DNA from 3 places in the Peribacillus sp. 05N428 genome. Region 2 is predicted to be linked to each of the others. Evidence: predicted binding sites of a transcription regulator. Region 2 holds the regulator's gene; each other region holds the start of a gene.
What was found. Region 2 encodes LexA, which represses DNA repair genes until DNA is damaged. Its sites were predicted from a motif close to CGAACATATGTTCG; they were not measured.
Positions count from the first base shown of each region.

Region 1: the regulator LexA is predicted to act here: its motif matches at 2,981-2,994, upstream of uvrB (excinuclease ABC subunit UvrB).
Region 3: the regulator LexA is predicted to act here: its motif matches at 3,744-3,757, upstream of AC1DIV_RS03140 (DNA endonuclease).

Region 1 covers NZ_JBFTMS010000002.1:331,671-339,816, forward strand. Annotated here, with positions in the region: gene AC1DIV_RS03245 (MMPL family transporter) at 1-615, opposite strand, end outside; gene AC1DIV_RS03250 (catalase) at 911-2,488, shown strand; gene AC1DIV_RS03255 (CsbA family protein) at 2,676-2,906, shown strand; gene uvrB (excinuclease ABC subunit UvrB) at 3,126-5,111, shown strand; gene uvrA (excinuclease ABC subunit UvrA) at 5,118-7,997, shown strand.
Region 2 covers NZ_JBFTMS010000014.1:60,314-68,459, reverse strand. Annotated here, with positions in the region: gene AC1DIV_RS14850 (helix-turn-helix transcriptional regulator) at 1-8, shown strand, start outside; gene AC1DIV_RS14845 (esterase/lipase family protein) at 753-2,285, shown strand; gene lexA (transcriptional repressor LexA) at 2,850-3,473, opposite strand; gene yneA (cell division suppressor protein YneA) at 3,629-3,940, shown strand; gene AC1DIV_RS14830 (YneB family resolvase-like protein) at 3,960-4,616, shown strand; gene AC1DIV_RS14825 (DUF896 domain-containing protein) at 4,682-4,915, shown strand; gene tkt (transketolase) at 5,146-7,149, shown strand; gene sirA (sporulation inhibitor of replication protein SirA) at 7,448-7,888, shown strand; gene AC1DIV_RS14810 (YneF family protein) at 7,973-8,146, shown strand, end outside.
Region 3 covers NZ_JBFTMS010000002.1:304,506-312,651, reverse strand. Annotated here, with positions in the region: gene hpf (ribosome hibernation-promoting factor, HPF/YfiA family) at 186-743, opposite strand; gene fliT (flagellar protein FliT) at 996-1,340, opposite strand; gene fliS (flagellar export chaperone FliS) at 1,340-1,741, opposite strand; gene AC1DIV_RS03150 (flagellar hook-associated protein 2) at 1,765-3,276, opposite strand; gene flaG (flagellar protein FlaG) at 3,291-3,653, opposite strand; gene AC1DIV_RS03140 (DNA endonuclease) at 3,829-4,671, shown strand; gene AC1DIV_RS03135 (flagellin N-terminal helical domain-containing protein) at 5,162-6,178, opposite strand; gene csrA (carbon storage regulator CsrA) at 6,317-6,550, opposite strand; gene fliW (flagellar assembly protein FliW) at 6,550-6,993, opposite strand; gene AC1DIV_RS03120 (DUF6470 family protein) at 7,002-7,580, opposite strand; gene flgL (flagellar hook-associated protein FlgL) at 7,625-8,146, opposite strand, start outside.

The DNA of each region.
Region 1 (8,146 bases), on a different contig from region 2:
TAATAATACGACAAGCACAAGTATTACTGTCGCTAAAAGCAATTTGAAATCAGCACCTGAAAATAAACCCGTTGCATCGACTGATATCCCTACAGGGCCTGTCACTCGAAGGGATAATTCATCTGAATCCGTCGGGACCTTGAATGGGTCAGTTCCAATGCGTTCCGTTACTGCTTCATTAATGCTTTCAATATTTTTTTCAAGAATTGCAGTCTCGGTCTTTTCTTTAAAGAAAAGCGGCTGTACCAAAGTCGTTCCATCTTCTGAAACCGATCCTTGAAGAGCGGGCAACGGAATTTCATGTAGCGGCGGTAAAAAAGATTGCTGTGTTAATGGATTATCTGTCAGTTCCTTGGAAAGATACTGGATTTCAGCCAAGTCGGCCTCTGTCAGTCCACCTTCCCGATGCCATGTAAGCAGGGCAGGTATTCCAGAGGAATTTGGAAACTCTCCTTTAATAAGTTCATCAGCCACGACAGAAGGCGAGTCTTCAGGCAAGTCTGAGGCATTATTTGCTGTTCGATCATTAACGGCAGGCAATGTAAAGGTTAATGCGATTGCTGCAATTATCCATGCGGCAATGACAACCCAACGACTGGTTTTTCCGGTCATCATCCTGCCAAGTCTTCCTATTATTGATTCGTCCAATGAAGGCACCCCTCTTTTAAAATTTTTTATCCTCATTTCATTATAGTTGTGTGATGTTGACTTATACAAAAATGGGTATGCTCACTCCATCTGCTAAATGCTTCAAGTCGTTAATGGCATGAAAATAGGCTCATCGAGATATAGGGGAAAAGTACTTATTTACTTAATTTCAATTAAATTTTGAAAATTGAAGAGTTAAATATAGGGAATGGGGGAAAGTATAGTAGTATTGTGGCTTTTATTAACAAAGGAGGGATTTTTTTTGTCTGATAAATCCAAAAAAACAAATGATGAAACGAATGAAACATTAACGAACAGGCAAGGACACCCGGTAACGAATAACCAGAGTCTGAGAACTGTAGGGAACAGAGGTCCTAGTACACTTGAGAACTATGATTTTTTGGAAAAGATCAGCCACTTCGATAGGGAGCGCATCCCTGAACGGGTTGTACATGCCCGCGGTGCAGGTGCGCATGGTTATTTCGTTCCGACCGGTAAAGCGGGGGACGAGCCGATTTCAAAATATACGAGAGCGAAGGTTTTTCAGGAAGAAGGTAAAAAAACCCCAGTATTCGTGAGATTTTCATCTGTTATTCATGGAGGGACGTCCCCGGAAACGTTACGTGACCCAAGGGGATTTGCCGTTAAATTTTATACGGAAGATGGAAACTGGGATCTTGTAGGCAATAACCTGAAAATTTTCTTTATCCGTGATGCCATGAAATTCCCGGATTTGATTCATGCCTTCAAACCGGATCCGGTCACGAATATTCAGGACGGCAGGAGGATTTTCGATTTTTGCTCGAGTTCGCCTGAAACATTCCATATGGTTACCTTTGTGTTTTCCCCATGGGGCATCCCAGCTAACTACCGCATGATGCAAGGATCAGGGGTCAATACTTATAAATGGGTGAATGAGGAAGGGAAAGCAGTGCTCGTTAAGTATCATTGGGAACCGAAACAAGGAATCAAGAACCTGACGCAGCAAGAGGCCAATGAAATTCAAGCTACGAATTTCAATCATGCCACACAGGATCTATATGAAGCGATTGAACGCGGGGACTATCCTGAATGGGATCTCAACGTACAGATCATGAGTGATGATGATCATCCTGAGTTGGATTTCGATCCGCTGGATGATACGAAGATCTGGCCGAAAGATGAGTTCCCATGGCTGCATGTCGGTACGATGGTATTGAATAAAAACCCTGAAGACTATTTCACTGAAGTCGAACAGGCTGCATTCGGTACCGGTGTCCTAGTGGATGGACTGGATTTTTCTGATGACAAGATGTTACAGGGACGTACATTCTCTTATTCCGATACACAGCGTCACCGTGTTGGCGCGAATTATTTGCAACTGCCGATCAATGCTCCAAAGAAACGAACTGCCACGAATCAGACTGGCGGACAGATGCAATATGAAGTTGGCAGAGGCAGCCAAAGCCCCCACATCAACTACGAACCATCCACTGTCGGCGGCTTGAAGGAAGCCAATCAAACGGGCAAAGAGTATACACCTATGGTGGAAGGGAAACTTGTCCGTGAGACAATCGATCGCCAAAACAATACGAAACAGGCCGGGGAAACGTTCCGGGAATTCGAGGATTGGGAAAAAGACGATTTAATTTCCAATTTAGTGGCGGCATTGGCTCCTGCCGACAAGCGCATTCAGGAAAAAATGATAGCACTTGCCGAAGAGGCCGATGAAGAGTATGGCCGCAGGTTGAAAGAGGGACTGGCCGCGGCCTCTGAACATACGGAATCTTCAAAACCACTGGGTGGGACGGATAACCCTGAGGACGCCGTTAGAAAAGGACATGAAGCGGATCCATATTGATTGAACTGAAAAGAAGCAAACTTCCTTATAAAGGGGTTTGCCTCTTTTTTTTATGGGCATAATTAATGGATGTGTGATACTCTTCCGAGGATGCCTTGAAAATCAAGCAGGAAATTGATTGGCAAAAAACTTCATAATCATTTAAACTGAAACTACTCTATTTTTCTCTTATAAAGGAGATGAAAAAATGATTAAAATTCTTTCTGCCCTTTTCCTTCCTTGTCTACTTGTCATGCTATTTTCAAGAGTCACCTATAACAATGTCGTAGGCCTTGTTTTAACTGTTGCCTTGATTACAGCTTCCGCATATAAAGGTTATACGCATACAAACTTATTGATCATCGTCGATGCCTTATCCCTGACAGTGGGATTTTGGTTGTCAAAAAGAATGATGAAACGTACATCCAAGAGCGCCTGACATCAAAGGTGCTTTTTTTGTACTCAAACTTGTCATTCCCCTCAACACATCATGAAGTTCATTAAAACAAAAAACGAATGGATGTTCGCTTATTGCTGGTTTGTTTTAAGGCTATTGTGGTAGAATGTGTATATATGCTTTATTAAACCGGAATAAATAGAAGGGATATAGGCATGTCCCGTTTTCATATAAAAATATTTCAATAGGAGGCCATGCTTGGTGAAGGATAAGTTTGAGTTAGTCTCAAAATACTCTCCTCAAGGAGATCAGCCGGCAGCAATTGAAATGCTGGTCGAAGGGATTAAGGAAGGCAAGGAAATGCAGACGCTATTGGGGGCAACGGGTACAGGTAAAACGTTCACCGTTTCCAATGTGATCCAAAAGATCAATAAACCGACTCTTGTCATTGCCCACAATAAAACGTTGGCAGGGCAGCTTTACAGTGAGTTCAAAGAGTTCTTCCCTAATAATGCCGTCGAATACTTCGTTAGCTATTATGATTACTACCAGCCAGAGGCTTATGTTCCATCCACGGATACATTCATCGAAAAAGATGCAAGCATCAATGATGAAATCGATAAACTGCGTCACTCGGCCACATCATCTTTGTTCGAAAGGAAAGATGTCATCATCATTGCCAGTGTTTCGTGCATATATGGACTCGGTTCTCCTGAAGAGTACCGGGAGATGGTCGTTTCCCTCCGAACAGGCATGGAAATAGACCGGAATGCCTTGCTGCACAGACTCGTGGATATTCAATATGAGAGGAATGATATTGCTTTCCAACGGGGAACCTTCCGCGTTCGCGGCGACGTCGTCGAAATTTTCCCGGCCTCTCGTGATGAACATTGTGTACGGGTCGAGTTTTTCGGGGATGAGATTGACCGTATCCGTGAAGTCGATGCCCTGACCGGTGAAATTACCGGTGAACGGGAACATATCGCCATTTTCCCGGCTTCCCACTTCGTAACCCGCGAAGAGAAAATGCGGATAGCCATTCAAAATATCGAAACGGAACTGGAAGAGAGACTGAAGGAATTAAGGGAAGATGAAAAGCTCCTTGAAGCACAGCGCTTGGAGCAGCGGACCCGCTATGATTTGGAAATGATGCGGGAAATGGGCTTTTGTTCTGGGATCGAGAACTATTCCCGCCATTTAACCCTTCGTCCCTCAGGTGCGACACCATACACTTTAATGGATTACTTTCCAGAGGATTTCCTATTGGTCGTGGATGAATCACATGTAACCCTTTCGCAAATCCGCGGAATGTTCAATGGAGATCAGGCGCGGAAGCAAGTGCTCGTCGACCATGGCTTCCGTCTGCCGTCTGCGAAAGATAACCGCCCGCTAAGATTTGAAGAATTTGAAAAAAAGGTCCATCAATCCATATTCGTTTCGGCAACTCCGGGTCCATATGAACTCGAACATACGCCAGAAATGGTTCAGCAAATCATCCGTCCTACCGGATTGCTGGATCCGACGGTAGAAGTGCGGCCGATTGAAGGGCAGATAGATGACCTGATCGGTGAAATACAGGAGCGCGTCAAAAAGAACGAGCGTGTGCTCATAACGACCTTGACGAAAAAGATGTCTGAAGATTTAACTGATTATTTAAAGGAAATCGGCATCAAGGTCCAATATCTTCATTCGGAAGTGAAGACCCTGGAAAGGATAGAGATCATCCGGGAACTCCGAATGGGCAAATATGATGTACTCGTTGGAATCAACCTTTTACGGGAAGGCCTGGATATTCCGGAAGTGTCGTTAGTGACCATTCTGGATGCCGATAAGGAAGGGTTCCTTCGCTCGGAACGTTCGCTTATTCAAACGATGGGCCGTGCAGCCCGTAATGCCAACGGCCATGTCATCATGTATGCAGACCGCATCACGAATTCGATGGAACTTGCCATCAATGAAACGAGGCGGCGCCGTGAAATCCAGGAGAAGTATAATGAAGAGCATGGAATAATGCCTCAAACCATTCAAAAGGATATCCGTGACTCCATAAGGGCGACGCATGTAGCCGAAGAAGGCGAAGAGTATAAGGAAGATCTTGCACCAAGCCTTGCGAAGCTCCCTAAAAAAGAGCGTTTAAAAGTGATGGCAAGCATGGAAAAAGAAATGAAGGAAGCGGCAAAGGCACTGGACTTCGAGCGAGCTGCCGAGCTGCGTGATTTATTACTAGAGTTAAAAGCGGAAGGGTGACGAAACATGGCAATGGATAAAATTGTGATAAAAGGCGCCAGGGCCAACAATTTAAAGAATATTGATATCACGATACCGAGAGACAAACTTGTTGTGCTGACCGGATTATCCGGATCTGGAAAGTCTTCCTTGGCTTTTGATACGATTTATGCAGAAGGGCAAAGACGTTATGTAGAATCACTGTCCGCTTATGCTCGTCAATTCTTAGGCCAAGTGGATAAACCGGATGTCGATGCGATCGAAGGTTTGTCACCAGCCATTTCCATAGACCAGAAAACGACCAGTCGGAATCCTCGTTCAACCGTAGGGACTGTTACGGAAATCTATGATTATTTAAGGCTGTTATTTGCACGGGTCGGCAGGCCGACCTGTCCGATCCATAATATTGAAATCACCTCACAAACGATCGAACAAATGGTGGACCGCATTCTTGATTACCCTGAGAGAACCAAGCTTCAGGTATTGGCACCGCTCGTCTCAGGCAGAAAAGGGACACATGCGAAAGTTTTGGAGGATGTTAAGAAACAAGGTTATGTCCGCATTCGTGTGAACGGGGAAATGCATGATCTCAGTGAGGAAATCACTCTCGAAAAAAACAAGAAACATTCGATTGAAGTCATCATTGACCGGATCGTCATTAAAGAGGGGATCATGGCCAGGCTTGCAGATTCATTGGAAAGTGCTTTGCAGCTTGGCGAAGGCAAAGTCATCATTGACGTAATGGGTGAGGAAGAGCTGCTTTTCAGTGAACATCATGCTTGTCCATACTGCGGATTTTCGATTGAAGAGTTAGAGCCGAGGATGTTTTCCTTCAATAGCCCGTTCGGGGCCTGCCCAGATTGTGATGGCTTGGGGGCGAGGCTTGAGGTGGACCGTGATCTCGTCATCCCGAATAACGAATTAAGCCTCCGTCAACATGCGATTGCGCCATGGGAGCCGACGAGTTCCCAATATTATCCTCAGCTCCTTGAAGCGGTAGCCAACCATTATGGAATAGATATGGATGTGCCCGTTAAAGACTTACCGGAAGAGAAGATGGATAAGGTTTTGCTTGGTTCAGGTAAAGATAAGATATATTTCCGTTATAAAAATGATTTTGGAAGAGTGCAAGAAGGATATATTCCTTTTGAAGGAGTTTTAAGAAACATCGAAAGGCGCTTCAAGGAGACGAGTTCAGACTATATCCGTGAGCAAATGCAGAAATACATGTCAGAACATCACTGTCCAACCTGTAAGGGTCATCGTTTGAAGAAAGAGAGTCTTTCCGTGCTCATTCAAGGGGTCCATATAAGTCAAACGACCGCTTTATCAGTGGAAGATGCGTTGGTATTTTTCGATGAGCTTGATTTGACTGAAAAGGAAGCGGCAATTGCGAGATTGATTTTACGTGAAATTCGTGAGCGGCTCGGTTTCCTGGCCAATGTAGGTTTGGAATATTTGACGTTGAGCAGGGCAGCGGGAACATTATCCGGCGGTGAAGCGCAGCGTATAAGATTGGCGACGCAGATCGGTTCCCGTTTGACGGGAGTCCTCTATATTTTGGATGAACCTTCAATAGGGCTGCATCAGAGGGATAACGATCGATTGATCGAAACATTGAAGAATATGCGCGAAATCGGGAACACCCTGATTGTTGTCGAGCATGATGAAGATACGATGATTGCTGCGGACTATTTGATCGATGTTGGTCCAGGTGCTGGAGCGCATGGAGGAGAAATAGTGGCTGCTGGTACTCCGGAAGAGGTCATGAATGATCCTAAATCCTTAACGGGTCAATATTTGGCAGGGAAGAAATTCATTCCATTGCCATTGGAACGCCGGAAAAATGATGGCCGTGTCATTGAGATAAAAGGTGCCAAGGAAAATAATCTGAAAAACGTTAATGTCAAATTCCCGCTTGGGGTCTTCACAGCCGTTACAGGAGTCTCCGGTTCAGGGAAAAGTACTTTAGTGAATGAGATCCTCCATAAATCTTTGGCTCAAAAGCTGAATCGGGCAAAAGCCAGACCAGGCGATTTCCGCGAGATTAAGGGGGTTGAGCATTTAGATAAGGTCATTGATATTGACCAATCACCAATTGGCAGGACCCCACGATCGAATCCAGCTACCTATACGGGTGTATTCGATGATGTTCGTGACGTATTTGCCTCGACTAATGAAGCGAAGATACGCGGTTATAAAAAAGGCAGGTTCAGTTTCAATGTGAAGGGCGGCCGCTGTGAAGCATGCCGTGGTGATGGCATTATCAAGATTGAAATGCATTTTCTCCCAGATGTCTATGTCCCATGTGAAATCTGTCATGGTAAGCGTTATAACCGGGAAACACTTGAAGTGAAATATAAAGGGAAAAACATATCCGACATTCTCGATATGACAGTCGAGGAAGGCGTTAGTTTCTTTGAAAATATCCCAAAAATCAAACGGAAGCTACAAACGATTTATGACGTTGGTTTGGGTTACATCAAGCTTGGACAGCCTGCCACGACTTTATCAGGCGGTGAAGCGCAAAGGGTGAAACTCGCTTCTGAATTGCATCGCCGTTCCACTGGGCGCTCATTTTATATCTTGGATGAACCGACGACCGGACTTCATGTCCACGATATAGCAAGGCTGCTCCAAGTGCTGCAGCGGCTGGTTGACAATGGGGATACAGTTTTGGTGATCGAGCATAATCTGGATGTCATCAAGACGGCGGACCATATTATTGACCTGGGACCGGAAGGCGGAGATAAGGGCGGTACGATCGTCACTTATGGAACACCTGAAAAAATATGTGAAGTTTCTGAATCGTATACGGGAAAATACTTAAAACCTGTACTTACCCGTGATCAAATTCGTATGGAAAATTGGATTGAAGAAAAAGAAACAGAGCATGAACATGCTTAAAAGAACAAGCCATCAGGCTTGTTAAGGTTTTAGACAAAAAGGGTTCGGAACGGTCTAATGCCGAACCATGATTTTAAAACAAGACTAGATTATCCTTAATGGTTTTTTACAGTAATCCTTATTGGATTGAAGAAATTTGCCACACTCCT
Region 2 (8,146 bases):
GTAGTTGAAAGTTCAATTGTACCAAGCATTTCCTCAACAGATTGGCCATTTGAATCCATAAAATCCTGACTTCCATAGGACAAGATTCAAGTAACGATGGAAAGAAGGGGAACAAAGAGGAAAGGGAAATTAATTCTTTTGAAGTTGCATAGGAGCTGCTGACATTAGAACATTTGTAAAATACCTGTATGTAGTAAAAGGTGTACAAATCCAAACTTCTTGTGAAAATATACGATTGATACAGTGATTCCAAAAATGTCAGCCAATTGCTGTGAAAGAAAATTATTTACTTAATGTATAGGGCGGACTTCTAAACACCATGAATAGGAGCAAATGGACAATGGCAAATTCGAAGGAAAAGTTAATCTGGATGAACAAGCCCTTATCCTTTGCAGGATAAGGGCTTGTACTCTATTTTCGTGAATTGGCAGCATGTTTTCCTCTCAAAGCACGTCTTCATAAAATGAAAAAGACCCCATACCTAAATGAATGGAAGGCAAATCTTCATACTTTTTCTCCATTATCAATAAAACTTCTTCTAGTTTTTTTCTCCCATCTTTATGAAGATAGCAGGTAATGGTATGCAAAAGTACAATTATATATTAATGAAGGCTAAAGAAGGCTATGGAAGGAGGGCATTGATAATTGGATGAGTTCAAAAAAATTCCAGATGATATTGGAGGAGATAACCCTTGAAAAGGAATGTAATCAATTATGTCGTTTTTCTTGTCCTCATTCTAACTCTATTAATTATGGCAAAGCCAGACATTTCCTCAGCAGGAAAATTGAAACCGCCCTCCGAAACTTTCAGTCCAGGGGATTGGTTTCTTGGAGGTATTCCTCCCAATCTTGATACAAACAAACCACCAATCGTGTTTGTACAAGGGAAAAACGGCAGTTCAACCAGCTGGTATGGTGAAACGGAATATCATGGCGTCAATGATATGTATACCAAAGCGTATGAAGCAGGCTACCAAACGGTTTTTGTTCAGCTTCATGATTCAGCTGGAAATGGATCAGTGAGCCAATATGCCAATGGAAGGCTATTAGCTCAAATGCTTTCAGAAATCAGTAACCATTTCGGGGGCGAAAAAGTAAATATTATAGCTCACAGCAAAGGGGGCCCAGACACCCAAGCGGCTCTAGTCCACTATGGAGCACACCAATATGTTGGAAGGGTGATCACTTTAGCTTCCCCACATCATGGTTCTCACCTAGCTGATTTGGCTTATAGCTGGTATGCGGGCTGGCTTGGTTCCTTATTAGGTCAAAAAGATGAGGGAACTTATTCTTTACAAGTTGGTAAAATGGCTGAATTTCGTTCTGTCACGGATAACCATGTTAACTCTCGTAAAAACTTGTATTTCACTGTGGCAGGTATGAACAGAGGCCCGGTACTATCAGCCTTATCAATGGGGGGACAATATTTATCATCATATGGGGAAAATGATGGACTGGTGAATGTATGGAGTACAAAAATACCCTATGCAACACATTTATTTACGGATCCCAACTTTGATCACGACAATATTCGAGTTGGCTCAGCTGTATTTTCAAGAATTGAACCCTATTTAAAAAGCACATCCACCACTGGGATTCCTGCATATCATGTCAATTATAAAGAACGAGTTGAAGATGATGTCATTACAACCGCACTCGCTCAAACCGTTCTGGGTGATGTCCTGAAACAAAATGTCTGGGTCGAACAAAGCTTCCATGTAAATGAAGCGGCCCCAGGTAATATAAGCATATATACAGCCTCAAATGATGTCGAGGTTGAATTGATTTCTCCATCCAATAAAAAGTATTCACCTTCCTTAAAGGTCCATTCAGCCAAAAATGAAACTTCCTTTTTTAATGGTGCAACCATCCAATCATTCTACAGAAATAACCTTGAAATTGGTGACTGGAAAGTACGAATGAAGACTAAATCGCCAAAAGACGCCTTCCTGTTCACAGCCCAATTTAACGAAAAGAATCCCATTACATTAAGTATGGCCGGTAAAGTTAAGCAAAAAGATGCAAAATTTTTAATAAAGAATCCAATGAATGATAAAAAAAGACCAATCAGTACAACATTTTTGGTTCATCTGATAGATGAAACCGGTAATGAAATTAGTGAAAAAAACTCAATTAAGGCAATGGATACTGAAAATTTTACTGGCACCCTTCCAGAAGTACCTAAGTCAGGTGTTTATAATGTAACAATAGATGTTAAGGAAAAAAATGTGGATGGTACCGAAAGAACCCGGACGCTGATTCGTTCGGTCTATATTGAGAAATAGCGAAATGCCTTCTCTTAGTTGAGGAGGCATTTTTTTGATGAAATATGAGGTAGGTGCGAAATGGTACGGGTAACTAGGGAGATGGTAATTCCGCCAATGTAAACAGCCGTACTCCTATATAAAAGTATTAATTCAACGGGTGTTAGGTGGATATATTTAGGAGTGAGTTCCCTGGAAATAAAGATTTATGCTTGGTAATGAAAGATCTAATGAGCAAGGAAACATTCATTAAGCAAATTGCTCCTTATGGCCAGAAAATTAAACAGGACATATTGGTGGAATGACTTGGTCGATCTAACCTTATTAAAGTGAACCAAAGGTTAAAAGTGAAATTAATTGTAAAGGGGGGATTTTAAACCCTCTTTTTTTTATTTCAATGAGCTTTCTTCCAAAGTACATATTACCAGAAAGGCGATGGTCTAACTTTCATCCGTTATAAAGGATGTTTAATTTCCCATGAAACTAGATTCTATTAAAAAATATTTCAATATCTACTCTTCCAAATGCATATTGAGAGAATTCTGGACATAAATTAAACAAACAAAAAAAGCGCGGGAAGCGCTTTTAGTGTATTTGTCTATATAAGCCTATTACTTTTCCAAGTATCGAAACATCTCGTAAAATAATTGGTTCCATATTTGAGTTCTCAGGCTGAAGCCTTATGTAATCCGGTTCCTTAAAGAATCGTTTTACAGTGGCTTCATCATCTTCCGTCATCGCCACGACGATATCTCCATTATTGGCACTGCTTTGTTGTTTCACGATGACATAATCTCCATCATGAATTCCTGCTTCAATCATACTTTCACCCATGATTTCCAGCATGAATACATGGTCATCATGTGGAACCATGCTTTCGGGAAGCGGAAAGTATTCTTCAATGTTCTCAATAGCTGTTATCGGCATGCCCGCTGTTACTTTTCCAAGTAACGGCACGTTCACGACATTGGCTTTGGGAATATTGTTCGCTTCCTCCAAATTCATTATTTCAATGGCCCTTGGCTTGGTTGGGTCACGTCTAATAAGGCCTTTACTTTCCAGGCGGGATAAATGTCCGTGTACTGTTGAACTTGATGCAAGTCCCACTGCTTCGCCAATCTCCCGTACGGAAGGCGGATACCCTTTTTGGCGAACCTCTTCTTTAATGAAATCAAGAATATCTTGCTGCCGTTTTGATAGTTTTGTCATTTGTGCACCTCTTCCCCAATGTTCTTTGCTACATTATAGCATGGCCCCCATCTCTATACAAACATAAGTTCGAATTTTGTTGTTGACTGAAACAAACGTTCGTATTATAATTTGATCATAACATACGAACGAACATTCGCTTTGGAGGGATTATTATGAAAAAATTATACAAAAATTATATTTATACGATTCTATTAGCGGGATCAGTATTCATCTTTTCAATTTTATTCTCTTGTACATTGAACAATGATCAAAAAAAGGATTTCCTTTCTATAGAAGTAAGCGAAGGTGACACCCTATGGGGAATTGCCGAAGAATATGAAGAAACAAATTTGACAAAAAAAGAATTCATTGGTTGGATAGAAGAGAATAATGGAGTCAGTGCGGATTCGATAAAACCTGGACAAATCATTGTCATACCGGTTAAAGGGGAAGAACTTGTCCAGAATTTGGCCAGTGAGCAGTAAGTAGTAAAGGTAGGGTATTATGAAGGCGGTAATCTATTGTAGGGTCAGCACCGAAAAAGAGTCACAGGAAACATCATTGGCAAGGCAGGAAGATGAATTAGTCAAATTGGCTGAAAAGATGGATGTGGAAGTTGTCTCCATTATAAAAGAACAGGCAAGTGGTTATGAGTTGAATCGGGATGGCATTTTTGACATGCTCGAACTATTTAAAACCAAAGAAGCTGAAGTCCTTTTAATCCAGGACGAAACAAGACTGGGAAGAGGGAATGCCAAAATAGCCCTTTTCCATGTCATCCTTAAAGAAGATGTGAAAATTTATACGCTCTCACACGATGGGGAGCTGGAGTTATCGGATTCGGATGCCATGGTCATCCAGATAGTGGGCATTGTAGAAGAATATCAAAGGAAACTACATAATCTTAAAATAAAGCGCGGAATGATGAGAGCCGTTGAAAAAGGGTACCGTCCTCAAAAAAATCTTCACAACCAAAGGAATTCCACTGGAAGGGACCGTATGGAGATTCCTATTGAAGAAATTATTAAACTGCGTGCCAATGGGTTGACATTCTCAGAAATCGCAGCCACATTAAGGGGCTTTGGATACAATGTATCTAAGGCTACTGTGAACAGGCGTTTTCTCGAACATCAAATGAATACAAAGGAAAGTAAATCATAGAACTTGTAATTTCGCTTTTTTTTTAATACCATGACAATATCCGCAGATTATGAAGGAGCGAAATTATGTTATCAAAAGAAAAAATAGCCCGTATAAATGTACTTTCTAAAAAGGCAAAGGCTGAAGGCTTGACGGAAGTTGAAGCGAAAGAGCAAACCCAATTGAGAAGTGAATATTTGGAAACATTCAGAAAATCCATGTCCGACACGTTGGAGCATGTGAAAGTCGTGGATCCAGAGGGTAATGACGTCACTCCTCAAAAGATAAAAAATATAAAAGAAAAACGAAATTTACATTAATGCTTGGATTCCTCTGATGGAACATTCCATTTGAGGATTCTTTGGCATTTTGGAGTAAAAAGAGAGTGCATTCATGTATGTATTCTCCTATTTAGTTTAATCTAAATAGGGGCTTCTCTTATTTCTAGAAAATTTTAATATTGAGGCAGTAAATAGTGATTTTAGTTGTGATATTATGCTTGTCACTATAATATAAAGAGGTACATTACAGGAAGGGATGTTTTTACAATATGTTAGATAAATTAGATGCACTTTCTATCAATACGATTCGTACATTATCAATTGATGCAATTGAAAAGGCTAATTCCGGCCATCCAGGTATGCCAATGGGGGCAGCGCCAATGGCGTATAAACTATGGACCGAATATATGAACCATAACCCGAAAAATCCAGATTGGTTTAATAGAGATCGCTTTGTTCTTTCAGCTGGACATGGTTCTATGCTGTTATACAGCCTTCTTCATTTATCGGGCTATGGCTTATCTATCGATGATTTGAAAAGCTTCCGTCAATGGGGCAGTAAAACTCCAGGACATCCTGAATTCGGACATACGGCTGGTGTAGATGCAACTACCGGGCCGCTTGGACAAGGTATTGCAATGGCAGTCGGAATGGCAATGGCTGAACGTCACTTGGCTGAAAGCTATAACCGCGATTCTTATAATGTGGTCGATCATTATACATATAGCATTTGTGGAGATGGAGATTTAATGGAAGGTGTTTCTGCAGAAGCCGCTTCATTAGCTGGACATCTACAACTGGGAAGACTTGTTGTTTTATATGATTCTAATGATATTTCCCTTGACGGCGACTTAAGTCAATCATTTAGTGAAAGCGTAGCAGACCGGTTCAAATCTTATGGATGGCAATATATCCGCGTTGAGGATGGCAATGATCTTCAGGAAATTGCTAAAGCGATTGAAGAAGCGAAAACCGACGATGCACGCCCAACATTAATCGAAGTGAAAACGGTTATTGGTTACGGTTCACCAAACCGTTCAGGTAAATCTGCCGTTCACGGCGCTCCGCTTGGTGCAGATGAGCTTAAATTGACAAAAGAAGCATATAAATGGACATTCGAAGAGGACTTCCATGTACCTGAAGAAGTGTATTCACATTTCAATGAAGCTGTTGTTGATGCAGGTGCTCAAAAAGAAGAAGCTTGGAATGAATTGTTCAAAAATTACAAAGAAGCACATCCTGAGTTAGCACAGCAATTGGAGCTTGCCATCAAAGGTGAACTGCCTGCTGATTGGGATCAGGAAATTCCAGTCTATGAAGAAGGTAAAACATTAGCTTCCCGTGCTTCAAGTGGGGAAGTACTGAATGCGATCGCCAAAAAGGTCCCTAGCTTCATTGGGGGTTCTGCGGATTTAGCCGGATCTAATAATACTGCCATCAAAGGTGAGACAGATCTATTACCTGGTAATTACAGCGGCCGTAATATATGGTTCGGTGTACGTGAATTCGCTATGGGTGCGGCTTTAAATGGAATGGCACTTCATGGTGGCTTAAAAGTATACGGAGGAACATTCTTCGTATTCTCTGATTATCTACGTCCTGCCATAAGAATGGCAGCACTAATGGGACTGCCTGTAAACTATGTATTCACTCATGACAGCATTGCTGTAGGGGAAGACGGACCGACTCATGAGCCAATCGAACAATTAGCATCATTGCGCGCTATGCCTAACCTAGGGGTAATCCGTCCAGCTGATGGCAATGAAACGGCAGCAGCCTGGAAAGTGGCTATGGAGTCTACAAATAAACCAACTGCTCTTGTTCTGACTCGTCAAGGATTGCCAACAATAAAGGGCACTTCCGAAACTGCGTATGAAGGTGTTTCAAAAGGTGCTTACATCATCTCTGCTTCTAAGAAAGAAGTAGCCGATGCATTACTTCTTGCGACTGGTTCCGAAGTGAACTTGGCTGTGGAAGCACAGAATGCTTTAGCGAACGAAGGAATTGATGTTGCGGTAATCAGCATGCCATCATGGGATCGATTTGAAACTCAATCAAAAGAATATAAACAAAGCGTAATCAATCCGGCAGTGAAAAAACGTTTAGCTATCGAAGTGGCTTCACCGTTTGGCTGGGATCGTTATGCAGGTGATGAGGGTGAAATATTGGCCATCAATCATTTTGGAGCTTCTGCACCAGGCGGTAAAATCATGGAGGAATTCGGTTTCACTGTAGAAAATGTAGTTGCCCGTGTGAAAGAAATGCTTAAATAACAGTAATGCGGAACTGACACCAACTAGATTGGTGTCAGTTTTTTTATCAAAAAATCCTATTATACATATTGAATGTGCTTCTATACTAAAGGAAATCTTCCATTCGACAAAAAAAGAAGAAAATTTCTCCAGCAAACAACATATCTTTTTAGTTTGTCAATATATAATGAGAATAAATAAATTTCGTTTAAATGTGTCAGTTAAAGGGGAAAGTCATCAATAGTGGAAAATAGTGGACAGGTTGCTGGTAGTTAGATGTTTTCGTGACCAAAATAGGAAAGCTAGGAGGCATTGGCTGATGAGAACCTATCAAATTTATTTAATCGAAGATGAATTTGCCCATCATTATTATGGAAGAGAAAAGCTATTTTTCAATTTGTTTTTGGAATATATTCAAGCAAGGGGCAGACTGAAGAGTATTTTGCAAAAACAAATCGAATATGTCACCAAAAAAGTCCCGATTATCCAGTTGCAGTTTGCTATTGAACAACGTTTGCAAAAAAAGATGAATTATTGGACTCAAAATGGAAAATACTATTTAGAAAAAACAAACGGATCAAGTAAAGCCGTTTTAATCATTCAGAATGATTCCATTACTCTTGAAGCTGAAGGAGACTATGAAGCGGAGACGGCTTTCTTTGAAAGTATTCGAAAATATGAAGCGAGTTTTCTGGCCATTGATTTTGAACATGAAAAATACGGTTGGTTAAAACCGATAAAAGAAAGAAAATTTGTCTAAATGGGGGACTTTTCGGTAGCGGGTATTGTATAATAACCTTTGGTCTAGTACACTGATGTTAGACAACATGAAGGAGGAAATAGTATGTGGGTTTACATTCTAGTTGGCGTACTGGCATTGATTGCTGGAGTAGTGCTGGGATTTTTCATCGCTCGTAAATACATGATGGATTACTTAAAGAAAAATCCGCCAATTAACGAACAAATGTTGAAAATGATGATGATGCAAATGGGTATGAAACCATCCCAAAAGAAAATT
Region 3 (8,146 bases), on a different contig from region 2:
GTATTTGAATAGGTAAAATTAACTATTTATCTTAATAAAGAACAAATAGTGCTCTATTAAGTGAACTTTCGTGTGTTTTAGAGAACAAAAAAAGCAATCATTTTTTACGTTTCAAACGGATTCTATCAACATGCAAAAAAGCACAACCCAGAGGCTGGGCTGTGCTTTTGATCTTAGAATAATAATTAACTAGGTTCAATCAATCCATAGCGTCCATCTTTTCGGCGGTACACTACGTTTGTTGTATTAGTATCCGCATTCGTGTAAACGAAGAAACTGTGACCAAGCATATTCATTTGTAAAATCGCTTCTTCACTGTCCATTGGCTTTAAATCAAAGCGTTTATTGCGGACCACTTCAATATCATTATCGTCTTCGAATTCATCCACCACTTCGTCAGCTTCCGTATTGAAGGCGAATGCATCGGGTGTAGTCGATAGATTGTTTCGGAACTTGCGATTGACCTTCGTTTTATGTTTACGAATTTGGCGTTCAAGCTTATCATTGATCAAGTCAATGGCAGCATACATATCCGCATTTTCCTCTTCAGCCCGAAGAACCAAATTCTGCATGGGAATCGTCACTTCGACCTTTGATGTATTATTGTTCACTTTTAAATTGACTAACACATTTGCATCTGGTGTATTGTTAAAATATCGTTCTAACTTGCCAATTTTCTTTTCGACGTATTCTCGAATTGCTGGAGTTACCTCAATGTTTTCACCGCGTACGTTGTAATTCATAAAGTGAGTCCTCCTTAAATTAAGACTATACAGTTAGATTCTACAATACCCCTCCGGTTCCTTTTAGAAACACATCATGAAATATGTCGAAATAATGAAACAATTGTCGGAAGGTTTGGAAAGGGTTGATGTCTGCCCTAACTTCATTATATCAAATGCTATGATAGAAAGAAAAAATTAAGCCTATTTTATTTACAGAAAATTTAAAAATATTTAACATAAAAACCGTTTGGACTCCAAAAGGTAAGGAAATCAATTTCTTTTATCATAGAACACGCCATCCACTGATAGACTTTCATACGGATTCGTGTATTTATTGGAAGATTTTTTCTTCTTATTTATTTCCTGGATATCTCGCTGTATCTCCTGCTTTTGGAGCTTCAGCAAGTGATCGACCTGTTGGTTGAGCAACAGAACTCCACGTCCCAGCTGCTGCTCTTCAGCAGTAAAAGGAGGTTTGATTTGGGAAAGGAGTCCATCCCGCTGATCAATCAGCTTTGTAACCCTTTCTATTTTAACATCACGCTCTGTAATCGTGCGATCTTCCAGTACGGCAAGTAATTCAGCAGTCAAATCATGAAAGGCTCTAATCACCATTACACTTGACCGCTTTGGGTGAATTGTTTTTTCCGGTTGATCTGGATTACTTCCTTCCACGTATTCCGGAACTCCGTAACAAGTCCTTCCACTTCTTCCAAAGCAGAAACGTCATTTTTCAGATTCGCTTCGATCAGACGCCGGTTCATGAAATCATACAGACTCATCATATCTTTGGATACATCCGCATCCATATTCAGCGTCACCATCAATTCACGGATAATATTTTGCGCCTTGACGATGTTCGTATTCTTCACCTCGATATTTCCTGCTTCAATGGCTTTCCTCCCAAGCATGATGAACTTCAAACAGCCATTATAAAGCATTAATGTAAGCTCTCCCGGTGATGCTGTGTTGACTGAATTTTGCTGATACGATTGATAAGGATTATTTATTGCCATATTGAACTTCCTTTCCGACTACCTTAACTAAAATAAGAAGCTAACGATGCACTTTGGCTATTTGCCTTTTGAATCGCTTTTTCCATCGCCGTGAACTGGCCGTAATAGCGCGATTCCAATTTCGTTAGCTTTGCCTCAAATGTTGAAATCTTCTTATCCAGCCCATCAACCAATTTTCCGATTGTAAAATTGTTATTAACATATCCGGCCTTCCCGGCTTTTTCAGTAATCGCCTTCATGGATGATTCTATATCATCCCTTAACCGGCGTGCGAGTCCTTTGTCGCTCTTTTCCGCACCATTGGCCATGAACATATCATAGATCGCATTCGGATCCTCACTAATGGCTGCCCGGAGCTTGTCCTCATCAATCGTTAATTTACCGCCTTCCAAATAATTCTTGGTGGTGGTGATTCCCAAACTGCTGAGATTGTTTTTTCCAGTGATTCCATCCACCGAAGTGTATAGGGATGACCTCATTGTGGTCAGGAGACTTTTTAAGGTCGAATCGCTTTTTAACGTTCCGCTCTTCGCTTTTTCTGCCCATAGCTTCACTTCATCCTCTGTCATTGCCTTTTTTTGCTCAGAGGTAAGCGGGGTAAAGGAGCGATATTTCGCTTCACCCGTTTTATCTTGAACCTTTTTAATGACTTCATTGTATTTATTCACAAACTGAGTGATCGTGTCCAGGATAGCATCGACATCAGCTGTTGATGAGAATGTGACTGTATCCGTCGTTTTTTGCTTTACCGTTATTTCCGCTCCATTAATCTGAAACGTATTCGAAGGCCGGGAAATTTCCAGTCCATTATAAACAATGGACGCATTTTCCCCTTTTGAGCCGCCAGCCCCTTCATTGTTACTGCTCATTTTTAGCACATTGAAGAAATCTCCAGTACCCCCTAACTCAATTTCAGGCCGATCTTTTGCATCACCGGTATTTTTAGCAGTGATGGAAAATTTCTGGGACGTCTCATCTAAAAATAGAGTCACTCCCGAGTTAGCATTAATTTTATTTATGACACTTTCTAACGTATCGTCCGCATTAAGGGTAAGTGTATACGGTTTTTCCACTGTTGCTCCATCTTTTACTTCCGTATCAAAACCGCCATCCTTATTGATGGCCAGTATCGTAATATCTTTGGGAGTCGTGATACCCAATTCCGATAGTTTCTTTTTGGGGTCGGTAACAGCTGATTTTTCCGTACTTGTCATGGTTGCCGCCTTGGCAAGTCCATTCACTTTTATATTCCCGGAAAAATCACTGGTAGAATTCACATTTTTCACTGATACAGCATCTGGATTCGATACCGTCACCTTCTTTTTAATGAAGGAAGACTGCTTTCCAATACCATCACGAATGAGCGTATCCAATTCTGATAAAGCTGTATTCATCGAACGGTAATCATCCCGCTGCCACTCGGAATACTGCTTTTTCTGTGTCAGTTTATCCAACGGCACCCGTTCTGCCTGCATCATGCTCTTAACTAATTCATCAATGTCCATCCCGCTTGCTAAACCACTGATTCGTACCAAAATTGATCACCCGCTTATATTTTTTCATCCACCATTATGCCGACAAACTCCGTCATTGCCGCATAGAAATCCAATAACTTCTTCGGGGGAATTTCCCTGATCGTCTCATCCGTCACGTCATCCACTACCTTGACATAATACTCATTCAGCTTCTCATGATATTCAAAACGAACGGCCGTATGTGTTGGATTCAGGAAGGTGTTCAAACTATCCACCATTTCCCGCACCTTTTCTTGTGAAGGCTCAACAGTAGATTCCACTCTTTGTTCCGAATAGGCAAGTGTATTCATTTCACGCTGATAATAAGAACTGATTCCTTCCGAGATTGCTGTTCTAAGTTGTGAGGAAAGAATATTCGTGGACAAACTCTCCAGCATCTAAATAGCCCCCAATATGTTCTCTTTACTTTTTATATCGGTTCTGAAATGGAACTTTACAGTGTATTGCAAAGGATTTATCATATATAGAGAACAAACATTCGCTATTGGAGGGGATAACATTATAAAATGGGATTAAGAAGATAAGCTTACACTATTATATAAGGAGGCTTTCATGATTAATCTTACTGATATCCAGAAAAATATATTATATGCCAGCATTATAAGTGACGGTGAAATAACGAAAATTTATAAAAATAGCAGGAGAAAGAACAATAGCTATCGGGAACACTACGGCACATCTCAGGAAGCTTATCGAAAATGGAAAATTTCATTTTTTGATGGATTATTATATATCACTCCGGCAAGTCAATGTGTCCGTTCCGCTTCTTTAGAATTATTTACGGATTTATTCCCACACTTTTACAGTAATGATGGAACTAAACATCTCCCTTTCACATTACTGAAAAATTGCACTTTACCACATTTCCTAACTATTCTATACATGGATGATGGCTCTTTAAGCATCTCATATAGGGTAAATCATAATAAAAAAATTATTTACCTCACACCGCATATATACCTTTACCTTCAATGTTATCCTAAAGACGAATTAGAGAAACTAAAGGAACATATATTTACCACATATCATTCTTCCTTAAAGCTGAGTTCTCGTAAGGACGGATATGGATATATTCTAAAAACTACTTCTGTTAAAGAAACTTTTCGTTTCCTCGAACTAATCGAACCTGTAGCAAAAACTTGTTCTTCAATGTTATATAAAACCTCTTGGGAATTCCGAAATCAAAAAGAAATACTCAGATGGAAATCTAAGTATCCTGATTACACGATTCTTACCAGCAGTTCAGATCGCTCTAAACCCTATTCTCCAGATGAAATTAAATTACTAAGACAACTTAAAGAAAATGGTTATACCACAAATGAAATTGCAAAAATGCTAAAAAGAAGTTATTGGTCCGTTACTCACATATGGCAAGAAATTAAAAAACTAAACTAACGCTATCTTGTGTGATAGTATTTCGGAGCTAGATAATCATGTTTATCTAACCGAGTCCTTATATTTTTCTATACAAAAGAGACCCTAGTAAAACTAGAGTCTCTTTCAGGTAATCTAAAATTAACGAAGAAGTTGTAAAACGCCTTGTGGTTGTTGGTTCGCTTGCTTTGCGACTATGTCTTTCGAGCATAGAACAGACTATATCTTCACCCTTATCTTATTAGGGGCTGGGCACTTCGAATGGCTACCGCCACCCTACGGATTTCATTGCCATAGCTTTCGCCTTAGACTGTATATCCTAGTCGTTGAACCTTCTCCAGAGTTTCCTCAAAGGAGCTTGGCTGCTGATTATCCATTATGTCATCTCCATCATTTTCAGACCATCACGCTTACCGTTTCCAGTTACGTTGTGGTTGATGCAGCTTTAGGAAGTTCCAGCAATTCACCCAGTCATAATTTTATCCATTACTAGATAAAACGCCCTTCAAATTTACCTAAGGAGTTGTAAAACCCCTTGAGGTGCTGAATTTGCTTGAGCCAACATTGCTTGTGCTGCTTGAGAAAGAATTGAGTTCTTAGTTTGATCCATCATTGTTTTAGCCATATCGGTGTCACGAATCCGTGATTCAGCAGCCGTTAAGTTCTCTGAAGAAGTTCCTAAATTGTTGATTGTGTGCTCTAAACGGTTTTGGTGAGCACCTAGTTTAGAACGTTCTTGAGAAACTGTTTCAATCGCAGTATTAATTACTGTGATAGCTGAATCAGCTGAAGCTTGATCAGAGATGTTGATACCTTGTTTAACGCCAACAGCATCATCGTCAAGAGCAGTTGCTGATGCTAGAACTAATTTATCATCGGCATCGTAGTAACCTGCCGCTTTTGCAGCAACACCATTACCTGGGTCAGCGGGTACTGCATCAGCCCATGTAGCTTTTTCGTTTCCAGCACCATCTACAAGAACCTTGTCTCCTCCGTTTGTAGCAGCTTTCAAGTTATTCTCAACTTTTAAAGCAGTAGCGCTCATGTCATTGATAGAAATTTTGATATTTTGGTTTTCGTTAGCACCGATTTGGAAAGTTACGTTTGTAGCAGTTCCATCGATAAGGTTTTTAGTATTGAATTCAGTGTTTTCAGCAATACGAGATATTTCTTCTGAAAGTTGGTTTACTTCTTTTTGAAGTTCGCCACGGTCTGCATCAGTGTTAGTATCGTTTGCAGATTGAGTAGCTAGTTCACGCATACGTTGAAGAATATCGTGAGTTTCGTTTAAAGCACCCTCTGCAGTTTGAATCATTGAAATGCCATCTTGAGCATTACGAGAAGCTTGATCCAGACCGCGGATTTGTCCACGCATTTTTTCAGAGATTGCAAGACCAGCTGCGTCATCGCCTGCACGATTGATGCGCATACCTGATGCTAGTTTCTCCATTGATTTGGATTGTGCGTTTGTTGCTGCACCTAGTTGACGATGTGTGTTAAGTGCTGTGATATTGTGATTGATAATCATTTTTGTTTCCTCCTTGAGTCTTAAGTCCCCACGTCCATGTGGTTGTTTACGATGGGCAGTGAATAAGTCGGCCGCCTATTTCACTGCCCATCGTTGTATATTTAATATCGACCTGCTTGGAAACATATTTAGCGGATTTTACGATTTTTTCTTGAAATACTCATTTATGCCTTCCAGAAAATTAGTTTCTGTTTTGGAGGCTTTTCTATTTTCCTGCTGAATGGAAAGATAGATTTCCTTCCTATGGATATCGACGTTTTTCGGGGCATTGATACCGAGTTTGATCTGATCCCCTTCAATGGACAGGATTGTAATTTCGATATCATCGCCAATCATGATTGCTTCATTCGGTTTTCTGGTCAATACGAGCATCATTTCCCCTCCTGTTCGGCTGGAGGTTCAAAAAGTTTGTGCTTTGTACGGTATTCACTAGCATTCATGATGAATTGCTTTCCGACTTTTTTTGGGCCGTTTATGATAATTGGGGCCTGGAGATTAGCCGTCGTTTCATTGAAGGGGTCCTGGATCGTCAAGATGACGAAAGTGATGACTTCCAGTTCCGTTTCTATTTGTAAAGAAGATAACACCTCATCCGTAAGCTTCACTTCGTAATCATGAAACACTTCAAAAGGATCGGTCACAATGAAGGCAAGCTCTTTTGTTTCTATCGATTGCAGGACGAAAAAGGGTGTGTCATCCAAAGCTAGTAAGCAAAACTTTTTTTCTTCTAAAAATCCTGGTATCCCGCTTTCAAATACATAAATCTCTTTCTCTGCCAATTCGAGTTCGCCATGAAATTTTGTTTGTAGGATCATCTATGTTTTCACTTTCCTTTCTCATCCGCATATAAATTGATGAAATCAATATCCAGCGCATTTTTTTGTAGAATTTCGACATTCACACTGCCTGGTGTATATGTATGGTTCACCCTATTGATTTGAGCATCAATGATCGGTTTTTGGGCGGTTGCTTCAATTTTCACTTCCGCTGGCTGGTAGCCAAGCTTCACGCTGAATGGAGAGGGAATCCAGCCGAGATTGAACTGCTTCTCAGGTCCTTTGCTGTTTTGCCTGGCCTGTTCAGCGAGTGCATTACCGCCTTTTTCAATATGCCTCAGCTCCGTCCCCTGCTGGGCACGTCTTGCCATACCCGCCAGCCAATCTTGATATCCCTGCTGCGCAAATTCATCGACTCTTCTTGAGAGGCTTTTCAAATCCATGTCTTCCCTTGCTTGTGACTGATCGATCGTCAGCTTGCCTGGGGTCGTTTGAATCTCCAGGATCGCTTGCGGCTGTTGAATGGATTGGACAGCCGCCTTCTGTTCGATTTGCTGTACAGGTTGCTCTATATTCAATCCAATCTTCATTGGGGCGGATTGCAATCTAATTTGCGGAATCTGCATCATCAACACTCCTTATAGAAAAAAGCTATCCATTTAAGAATAGCTTAGCGAAGAAAATCCAATAAACTCGGCTGCATGATTTTTGCACCGATACTTAATGCTGCACTATGGACACTTTCCTGGGTCGTCAAATCCATGATCGCCTTTTCGATATCGACATCCTCATTTTTCGAAAGGATTTCAGTGGCAAATACCTCCTGCTGCTTGAGACGGTCCGTCATCAGCTCAATCCGATTTTGCCTTGCGCCAACCTGTGCCTGCATGCCCAAGAAGGTATTTATCGTTGCGTCAAGTCCTTCCAGCGTGCCAGTCACGTCGCCTCCGTTTTCCAGTGCCTCGATTGTCTGGTCGATGCTTCCGCCGGCAGCTAGTGCATCACCAAAAATCTTGGAACCGTCCGTATTGATTTTAAGGGAAATCCCGGAAAACACTTCAAGGTTTATGTCCCCTGTGCCATACACCGTATTTCCATTGCCATCTTTAACGGACGATGGTCTCACATTCGTATCCTGGCCGTTGAAAATATACTTCCCGCCAATCTGTGTGTCGCCAAGAGTTATGAGATG